2 regions of the Shigella sp. SIG3 genome follow, and region 2 is predicted to be linked to the other one. Evidence: predicted binding sites of a transcription regulator. Region 2 holds the regulator's gene; the other holds the start of a gene.

Evidence for each region. Region 2 encodes LexA, which represses DNA repair genes until DNA is damaged. Its sites were predicted from a motif close to TNCTGTATGTACATACAGNA; they were not measured.
Region 1: a site for LexA is predicted at 2,900-2,919, ahead of sulA (SOS-induced cell division inhibitor SulA). Genes of this name have one in related genera too.

What each region holds. Positions count from the first base shown of each region.
Region 1 is NZ_JBQZXE010000017.1:18,809-24,179, reverse strand. It holds gene ACUU1I_RS05770 (AAA family ATPase) at 1-253, opposite strand, end outside; gene matP (macrodomain Ter protein MatP) at 438-890, shown strand; gene ompA (porin OmpA) at 966-2,012, opposite strand; gene sulA (SOS-induced cell division inhibitor SulA) at 2,368-2,877, opposite strand; gene sxy (CRP-S regulon transcriptional coactivator Sxy) at 3,096-3,725, shown strand; gene yccS (YccS family putative transporter) at 3,688-5,371, opposite strand, start outside.
Region 2 is NZ_JBQZXE010000035.1:13,057-18,427, forward strand. It holds gene plsB (glycerol-3-phosphate 1-O-acyltransferase PlsB) at 1-974, opposite strand, end outside; gene dgkA (diacylglycerol kinase) at 1,145-1,513, shown strand; gene lexA (transcriptional repressor LexA) at 1,623-2,231, shown strand; gene dinF (MATE family efflux transporter DinF) at 2,304-3,629, shown strand; gene ACUU1I_RS08920 (CsbD family protein) at 3,745-3,954, shown strand; gene zur (zinc uptake transcriptional repressor Zur) at 3,996-4,511, opposite strand; partial or broken gene ACUU1I_RS08930 (DUF2713 domain-containing protein) at 4,829-5,371, shown strand, end outside.

The DNA of each region.
Region 1 (5,371 bases), on a different contig from region 2:
CTGCATCGCTTTGTAGCGTACGCGCGGCATCGGCAATAAGATTCAGATACTCAGACTCTTCCGGGGCCTTAGCCAGCATAAAAGAGGAGGATGCTCGCGTATGCAGCAACTGCTCCAGCGCAAATTGCAGTCGCGGTTGAGTATCACTGAATAAAGGATCGTTTTCGTCAATCAAATGTGGCTGAGCAAATATTTCCTGATAGCTATCGGTATCAGGAACCAGGTCACGCCATGCAAGTTTCGTAATGGTCAAAGTTGATGTTTTTTAGTCTGTTGTCAAAGCCGCGATTATACCGTAACCGGCACTACAGCACACGTAGAAAGCACCGACAATACTCCTGGCTGGGCGTTAAAGCTCACAGGATGGAGATTCTTTTCTTCACTGGCCTAAAAAGCTGATATTCTGTAAAGAGTTACACGGTAACATTGAGATCGCTATGAAATATCAACAACTTGAAAATCTTGAAAGCGGTTGGAAATGGAAGTATCTGGTAAAGAAGCATCGCGAAGGGGAGTTAATTACCCGTTACATAGAAGCCAGTGCCGCCCAGGAAGCCGTCGATGTGTTGCTCTCGCTCGAAAATGAACCCGTGCTGGTAAATGGCTGGATTGACAAGCATATGAATCCGGAACTGGTCAATCGCATGAAGCAGACCATTCGGGCCAGACGGAAGCGCCATTTTAATGCGGAACACCAGCATACGCGCAAAAAATCGATCGATCTGGAATTTATTGTCTGGCAACGTCTGGCTGGTCTTGCACAGCGTCGCGGTAAAACGCTTTCTGAAACGATTGTTCAGCTGATTGAAGATGCGGAAAACAAAGAGAAATACGCGAATAAAATGTCTTCTCTGAAGCAGGATCTGCAGGCATTGCTGGGTAAGGAATAACTGACGAAAGTCAGTTCAATTTACTAAAGGCAAAAAAAACCCCGCAGCAGCGGGGTTTTTCTACCAGACGATAACTTAAGCCTGCGGCTGAGTTACAACGTCTTTGATACCTTTAACTTCGATCTCTACGCGACGATCCGGAGCCAAGCAGTCGATCAGTGCAGCACGCTGTTTCACGTTGTCACAGGTGTTGCCAGTAACCGGGTTGGATTCGCCCATACCACGTGCGGAGATCTTGTCTGCCGGGATACCTTTGGAGATCAGGTAATCAACAACAGACTGAGCACGGCGCTCGGACAGACCCTGGTTGTAAGCGTCAGAACCGATGCGGTCAGTGTAACCCAGAACAACTACGGAACCGTCTTTCGGATCCAGGTTGCTCAGCTGGCTGTACAGCTGATCCAGAGCAGCCTGACCTTCCGGTTTCAGGGTTGCTTTGTTGAAGTTGAACAGAACGTCAGACTTCAGAGTGAAGTGCTTGGTCTGTACTTCCGGTGCCGGAGCTGGAGCAACTACCGGAGCTGCTTCGCCCTGACCGAAACGGTAGGAAACACCCAAGCTCAGCAGACCGTTGTCCGGACGAGTACCGATGGTGTTTGCGTCACCGATGTTGTTGGTCCACTGGTATTCCAGACGGGTAGCGATTTCAGGAGTGATCGCGTACTCAACACCACCTGCGAAAACCGGAGAAACGCCAGTGTCGTGGTCTTTAAAGGATGCGCCACCAGGTACGTTAGCCTTGGTGTCTGCACGCCATACCATACCACCCAGACGAGTGTAGATGTCCAGATCGTCAGTGATTGGGTAACCCAGTTTAGCGGTCAGCTGAACGCCCTGAGCTTTGTATGCGCCGTTGATGTTGTCGCCTTTGTACGGCATACGACCTAACCAGTCGTAACCCATTTCAAAACCAACATACGGGTTAACCTGGTAACCACCAAAAGCACCTGCACCCAGTTGGTTTTCGTGGGTCGGACCATTGTTAGGAATAAAACCAGTGTCATGGTACTGGGACCAGCCCAGTTTAGCACCAGTGTACCAGGTGTTATCTTTCGGAGCGGCCTGCGCTACGGTAGCGAAACCAGCCAGTGCCACTGCAATCGCGATAGCTGTCTTTTTCATTTTTTGCGCCTCGTTATCATCCAAAATACGCCATGAATATCTCCAACGAGATAACACGGTTAAATCCTTCACCGGGGGATCTGCTCAATATTAACTCTACCGATATCTTCGGCTTATGCCGAGCACCCCTGGCGATGTAAAGTCTACAACGTAGTTGAAAACTTACAAGTGTGAACTCCGTCAGGCATATGAAAAAAAAGTCTTGTATAAGGTATGTTTAATCTTTTTGTCAGCGACAATTTACAGAAAAAAAACGCGGAAACCGCTTCAGACAAGCCTTCGCAAGGAAAATTAGTCACGACTGAAAGCATTGGCTGGGCGACAAAAAAAGTTCCAGGATTAATCCTAAATTTACTTAATGATACAAATTAGAGTGAATTTTTAGCCCGGAAAGTTGTCTCGTTGTGTGAGAGGATGCGCTTACCGGACGCATAATAAACCCCATAGCGTTACCTTCATTTGCCGCATCAACAAGTTCAGCATGCTCTTCTTCAGTCAAATCATCTGTCAACCAACCGATCACCACACTGTAATTGCCCGTGCGTAAAGCGCGAACCATTGACTCCACTGTGTGGCAAGGGGAGAGCTGGCTAATCTGCATTACTTTCGTTAAGGGTAGCCCAGATGCCTGAACCCATTCCCGACTCAGTTTTTGTTGCGGTGTTAACCAGAGTTGCCAGCGCGATTGCTGACCGAGTTGCTGTAACAATGGCAACAGTAGAAGTTGCGTCATCATGGGCTGATCTTCGCGATAGACAACTTCACTGATAAGCCCGGCTGTAGTGTTTTCCGTAGAGACACGCGCAATTTTACTTGCTGCGGATGAGAACGACGAAGAACGATGTGCATAGCCTGAAGTGTACATAATCAATCCAGCCCCTGTGAGTTACTGTATGGATGTGCAGTACATCCAGTGACAACAAAGATCAACCCTATTTTCGGAAAGAGCCTCGCAAATTTTGTCGTTGGTGACGGGAAAACATAAATTAATCTTGCCCCTTAAGAATAAGTTGCCTATTTTCGTAGTTAACGGATCCGTTAATGTGAATCATTCTTTTATGTTATGATTTTAAAAGGAATTTTATGAAAAGCCTCTCCTATAAGCGGATCTATAAATCACAAGAATACCTGGCAACGTTGGGCACAATTGAATACCGATCATTGTTTGGCAGTTACAGCCTGACCGTTGACGACACGGTGTTTGCGATGGTTTCTGATGGTGAGTTGTATCTTCGGGCTTGTGAGCAAAGTGCACAGTACTGTGTAAAACATCCGCCTGTCTGGCTGACATATAAAAAGTGTGGCCGATCCGTTACCCTCAATTACTATCGGGTTGATGAAAGTCTATGGCGAAATCAACTGAAGCTGGTGCGTCTGTCGAAATATTCTCTCGATGCAGCGCTGAAAGAGAAAAGCACGCGCAATACCCGGGAAAGACTGAAAGATTTGCCCAATATGTCTTTTCATCTGGAAGCGATTCTCGGGGAGGTGGGGATTAAGGATGTACGGGCGTTACGTATACTTGGGGCAAAAATGTGTTGGTTGCGACTGCGGCAGCAAAACAGTCTGGTGACAGAAAAGATTCTGTTTATGCTTGAAGGTGCCATTATCGGCATTCATGAAGCTGCGCTCCCGGTGGCACGCCGCCAGGAGCTTGCAGAATGGGCTGACTCTCTTACGCCGAAACAGGAGTTTCCTGCGGAGCTTGAGTAATCTGGCGTTGCAGACGACCAATCTCTGGCAGTAATGCAATCAATAACCCAACTTGTTGTACGACCAGAGGTTCTTTGCTATCTGCCCGTGGTTCAAGTTGCTGCATCCGCTGTTTCAGGCCAGCTAATGCCTGATTGACGCGTTCTTCATCAGCAGGTTGATGATGTAACGCGTCATCAACATAGCAAACTGCGTCATCAAGAAACGCCAGAATTTCAGGATTAGTTAACTGCTCCCGGTGAGCACCGAGGGCTGAGATATAGCTGGTAAACGTATGGTTAAGGCACAGCAAGCGAAACGCGGCTTCGCGAATTTGCGGGGTAACGTTCGGTTCGCTGGACATATTTGATACCACAGACGCCAGTTCAGCATCACGGTTGTGTGCATCGCGGCGGGCAATACGATACGCCAGACGGTTATCACGCCCCTGATGGTATTGCTCCAGTATGGCATCGAGATAGCGACAGTTGGCCTCTGTGGCGCGTTCGAGCATTCGCGGCAGATTGCGAAACTTCCAGTCGGGCCAGATGTAGCTCACTGCCGCCCACGCAATGGCACAACCAATCAGCGTATCGATTACGCGAGGTAACGCTACTTCAAAACCTTCACCCAGTAAGTTAAAACACAGTAGCACCAAAAGTGTGATGAACATCGTTGCATGAGCGTATTGCACGTTACGGAAGGCAAAAAAGAGCACGCCGGTAATAACCAGCAGCACCAGCTGCCCTTCCAGTGATGGCACAAACCACAGCACAGGAATGCCAATCGCGATACCTACCAGCGTACCAATAATCCTTAACTTCAGGCGGTGGCGCGTGGCGTTATAGTTTGGCTGGCAGACAAACAAACTTGTCAGCAAGATCCAATACCCGTGATGCATTCCGGTTATTTGAATGATGGCGTAGCCGAAGCACAACACCAGCGACATTCTTACCGCATGACGGAAGAGGGCGGATTCCGGCGTGAAGTGACGGCTAAGACGCAGCCAGATATCACTCAATCCGTGCGGGCTGTCATCAGCGAGCTCATTTTCGTCATTATTACGGGGTAGTGCCTGGGCCTGTTCTGATTCAATTGTTGCCAGTTGGGCATCAATGGCGCGTAAATTGTTCAGCAAAAATCCCAGTGTTTTGAGTAAATCGGCGGGTGCGCCGTTATCGCGTATCCGCTCCAGCGCAGCATCAATATGCGTAAAAGCGCGCTCAAAATGCGGATCATGTTGATAAGACTGACGCAACAAAATACAGCGTGACAGTTGCTGGCACGCCTGGCCCTGCATCGACATCAGCCGCTGAAAACGGAACAGCACGTCGCTGTGGCGAAAATGTTCACGCAATGTTTGATACTGAATATGAGAAGAGCTGGCACGCTCGTGAATATCCTGTGCGACAAAGTAATAATGCAGCGTGCGACGCGTTCCCCGTTGACCACGATCGCCACGTAAGCGGGTCAGCAGCGAGAGTTTCGTCTGATTCAATGTCGCCATCAGCTGACCGTTGGCGAGAGCCAAATCGTACAGCGGTGCCTGGCTTTCATCTTCAATATCAGGATCAAACATGCGCGACTTGAGCTCAAGATAACGCGCCAGTTGTTCATAGCAACGCGCCAGGTTGTCCTGCAGCGGGCGGACCGGGAACAGCAGATGA
Region 2 (5,371 bases):
ACCAGCCCCTGGTGGTACAGCACGTAAGAAAGTAGCAGGTAGTCCATGTGACTGCGGTGGCAAGGCACATACACCAGCTCATGACCGTCGTGGGCCAGCTGGCGAACGCGCTCGGCGTTATGGACGTTGATGCCCTGATAAAATCGGTTCCAGGTGAAGCCCAGAATGCGGTCAGTCAGGCGGATCATCTCGTAAGAGAAATTCGCCGCAATCTCTTCCATCAGCGCAATCGCGTTCTGCTGCGCTTTTTCATGGGAGATTTTTTTGCTGCGCGCTTCATCTTCTACCGCTTTGGCAATGGCGCGGGAGGCGAGCAGCTTATTAAACAGATCCTGACGAGCAGGCAGACGTGGGCCTACGGCAGCCAGACGTTGACGGGCAAAGTGCATACGCGCCACGCGCGCCAGTTTCTGAGCGATAGTTTTATCCGTGCCGTGTTCATCCGCCATACGGCGCAGCGACACTGACGGCGAGAAACGCACAAAACTGTCGCGACCGAGCCACAGTACAGCGAAAAATTTCTGTACGCCGTTAAGCATACGCAGCGGCGGGTTCACTTCGCCTTTTTCACGCCCCGGCGCGCGACCAAACATCACCGATACTGGCACCATCTGCACATCCAGATTTGGGTTGCTACGGTGCAAATCGAGATAGTCGTGGAAAAGCTTAATAGACTCTTCTTTCGGCGTGTAATAGGTGAATACACGCGGCCCGCCGTGAATGAACACATAGCGCGGCAGTAGCGTGCCGTCGATTTCCAGCGGCTCTAACGGGTCAGGCAAATCATGTGCCAGACACTGGGCGCGCAACGTCAGCAAATCTGCTTTCGAGTTGTACGGTAAAACGTACATAATTGGACGAGAGGTATCCAGCCCCAGTTCCGGGGCAGGATCTGCCGGAATAGACTTGCTTTTTACCAGGATGCTTAATGGTAAATTCAGTAATTTGTAGTAAATTCGTGGCCAGCCGGACATAAACGATGTAAAGCCTCTGGTTAATAATGCAAATGCGCGGCAAGGATAGCAGAAAGTCATGGGAAATTCTGTGGTATCCGCTCATGTTTCGCGCGGCGTTACGCAAACCCGAATCATCGGATTTAACGGTACACTGATATTGACGCTCATAATGTAAAAAGGTTCTTTCAATGGCCAATAATACCACTGGATTCACCCGAATTATCAAAGCTGCTGGCTATTCCTGGAAAGGTTTACGCGCTGCATGGATCAACGAAGCGGCATTCCGTCAGGAAGGCGTAGCGGTATTGTTGGCGGTGGTCATCGCCTGCTGGCTGGATGTGGACGCAATTACCCGCGTGCTGCTTATCAGCTCCGTGATGCTGGTGATGATTGTGGAAATCCTCAATAGCGCCATCGAAGCAGTGGTTGACCGAATTGGCTCTGAATACCATGAGCTTTCCGGACGCGCAAAAGATATGGGATCCGCCGCGGTGCTGATTGCCATTATCGTCGCCGTGATTACCTGGTGCATCCTGTTATGGTCGCATTTTGGATAACCCTTCCAGATTTCGATAAATCTCTGGTTTATTGTGCAGTTTATGGTTCCAAAATCGCCTTTTGCTGTATATACTCACAGTATAACTGTATATACACCCAGGGGGCGGAATGAAAGCGTTAACGGCCAGGCAACAAGAGGTGTTTGATCTCATCCGTGATCACATCAGCCAGACAGGTATGCCGCCGACGCGTGCGGAAATCGCGCAGCGTTTGGGGTTCCGTTCCCCAAACGCGGCTGAAGAACATCTGAAGGCGCTGGCACGCAAAGGCGTTATTGAAATTGTTTCCGGCGCATCACGCGGGATTCGTCTGTTGCAGGAAGAGGAAGAAGGGTTGCCGCTGGTAGGTCGTGTGGCTGCCGGTGAACCGCTTCTGGCGCAACAGCATATTGAAGGTCATTATCAGGTCGATCCTTCCTTGTTCAAGCCGAATGCTGATTTCCTGCTGCGCGTCAGCGGGATGTCGATGAAAGATATCGGCATTATGGATGGCGACTTGCTGGCAGTGCATAAAACTCAGGATGTACGTAACGGTCAGGTCGTTGTCGCACGTATTGATGACGAAGTTACCGTTAAGCGCCTGAAAAAACAGGGCAATAAAGTCGAACTGTTGCCAGAAAATAGCGAGTTTAAACCAATTGTCGTTGACCTTCGTCAGCAGAGCTTCACCATTGAAGGGCTGGCGGTTGGGGTTATTCGCAACGGCGACTGGCTGTAACATATCTCTGAGACCGCGATGCCGCCTGGCGTCGCGGTTTGTTTTTCATCTCTCTTCATCAGGCTTGTCTGCATGGCATTCCTCACTTCATCTGATAAAGCACTCTGGCATCTCGCCTTACCCATGATTTTCTCCAATATCACCGTTCCGTTGCTGGGACTGGTCGATACGGCGGTAATTGGTCATCTTGATAGTCCGGTTTATTTGGGCGGCGTGGCGGTTGGTGCAACGGCGACCAGCTTTCTCTTTATGCTGTTGCTGTTTTTACGCATGAGCACCACCGGGCTGACTGCGCAGGCTTATGGTGCCAAAAATCCTCAGGCATTAGCCCGTGCGCTGGTGCAACCGTTGCTGTTGGCGTTGGGGGCCGGGGCGTTAATTGCGCTGTTGCGTACGCCGATTATCGATCTGGCGCTGCATATTGTTGGCGGTAGTGAAGCGGTCCTGGAACAGGCGCGGCGCTTTCTTGAAATCCGCTGGTTAAGCGCTCCGGCGTCGCTGGCGAATCTGGTATTACTCGGTTGGTTACTCGGCGTGCAATATGCCCGTGCGCCAGTAATTTTGTTAGTGGTCGGCAATATCCTCAACATTGTGCTGGATGTCTGGCTGGTGATGGGGCTGCATATGAACGTGCAGGGCGCGGCGCTGGCGACGGTTATTGCGGAATATGCAACATTGCTGATTGGTCTGCTAATGGTGCGTAAAATCCTCAAACTACGCGGAATTTCCGGCGAAATGCTGAAAACTGCCTGGCGAGGAAACTTCCGTCGCTTGCTGGCGCTTAACCGCGATATCATGCTGCGTTCGCTGTTGTTGCAACTCTGTTTCGGCGCGATCACCGTACTTGGTGCGCGACTGGGGAGTGACATTATCGCTGTTAACGCGGTTCTGATGACGCTACTCACCTTTACCGCCTATGCGCTTGATGGTTTTGCCTACGCGGTTGAAGCGCACTCCGGTCAGGCATACGGTGCGCGCGACGGTAGCCAGTTGCTGGATGTATGGCGGGCAGCGTGCCGCCAGTCGGGGATTGTAGCGTTACTGTTTTCGGTGGTTTATTTGCTGGCAGGGGAACACATCATTGCGTTGCTGACGTCGTTAACCCAGATTCAGCAGCTGGCTGACCGCTATCTTATCTGGCAGGTGATTTTGCCGTTGGTTGGCGTCTGGTGTTATCTGCTGGACGGCATGTTTATAGGCGCAACGCGTGCCGCCGAAATGCGTAACAGTATGGCGGTGGCCGCCGCAGGTTTTGCGCTGACGCTCCTTACGCTGCCGTGGCTGGGTAATCATGGTTTGTGGCTGGCATTAACCGTCTTTCTGGCGTTGCGCGGGCTTTCTCTGGCGGCTATCTGGCGGCGTCACTGGCGCAACGGTACCTGGTTTGCCGCAACGTGACGGTTAAAAATTCTGAATAAATTATCCTAAGCCAAATTGCTGACTACACTTAATCTCACGTTCAGAAGAAAAGTGAACGTACTCTCATTCACAACCTAACGATGAGGTCTTGATTATGAATAAAGATGAAGCCGGCGGTAACTGGAAACAGTTTAAAGGTAAAGTGAAAGAGCAATGGGGCAAACTGACCGATGATGATATGACGATCATTGAAGGTAAACGTGATCAACTGGTCGGTAAAATCCAGGAACGTTATGGTTATCAGAAAGATCAGGCAGAAAAAGAGGTCGTGGATTGGGAAACCCGCAATGAATATCGCTGGTAATTAATCCCTCCTGCCCGACGTGTACAAGGATGTACGCCCTCTTAACGCGGTTTCTTTTTCACCTGCACAGAGTGATCATGCTGGCACTGTTCAGGATGACGACACGCTTCCACTTCCACGCATGCCGCACAGAGCCCATGTGCTTCAATCACATTATGCCGCAGGGCAAACCCCATTTTTGCCGCCAGCGTATGCATAATGTCTTCCACGCCTTCTGCACACTCTTCTTTCACCGCGCCGCAGCGATCGCAAATAAACATGGCTGACGTATGCGTGGGCTGGTCGAACAGATGACAGAGCACATAACTGTTGGTGGATTCCACCTTATGCACAAAACCTTGCTCAAGCAGAAAATCCAGCGCGCGATAAACCGTTGGCGGCTTGGCTTGCGGTTCAGCTTCGCGCAGTAAATCAAGCAGATCATAAGCGCTGATAGCGCCATCCTGCAGACTCATCAGGCGCAACACTTCCAGGCGCTGTGGGGTCAGGCGCACATTACGCTGCGCGCAGATTTTTTCAGCCTGCGCTAATAACTCCTGCGTTGTGGTCTTTTCCATCGGGCACCTCAAAGTGGGGGTTAAGAATGTCCTTACTTTACCATGTTCCAGGAAAAACACCGAGAACCCTTATTGTTGCCGTAATGTTGATTTTCTGTTTTGTAGGTAAGGTGTTGTGTTGCCTTGTCGTACCATTATCAACACGATAATAATTAATAATTCATTTTTAAATAAATTGCTTCAAGTTAACTCGCTATTTATTTAACTGGGTTTAAACGCATACCTGTAGTTCAGAAATTATGAGCGATTTTTGATAGTGACCAGATGGCAAAAGAATTATAAGGAGGACACGGTACGACAAAAAAGGTAGATGAATCATGTTGAAGATAATACCCGGTGCAACTGGATACTTTAATAAAACACTCAATTCAAATCAATTCGAAAATAAAGATGCAACCAAAGATAAATTGGATAATAGAGGTTCAATCAAAGGTAAATTAAATAATATATATGGTAAATCTATTGATTATGCAGCGCTGCGTCATCGGGATATAATTATTGCAAAAATAGATTTGTTTATTCAACGAATCACGCATAATTTATGGCATGCACGTAAAAAAATGTGTTTTTAATTGAGCAAATAAATGATCTCAAAATGTGGGTCAATAAGTATACTGACGATTGCACTGATGAGGATTTAAACGATCGTGACTTTATTGCATCAGTTGTTGACCGGGCTATTTTTCATTTCGCGATTAATAGTATATGTAATCCTGGGGATAATAAAGATGCAATGCCCATTGAACAATGTACTTTTGATGTAGAAACTAAGAATGGCCTTCCCTCCACGGTTCAGCTATTTTATGAGGAATCTAAGGATAATGAACCTTTAGCGAATATACATTTTCAAGCAATAGGTT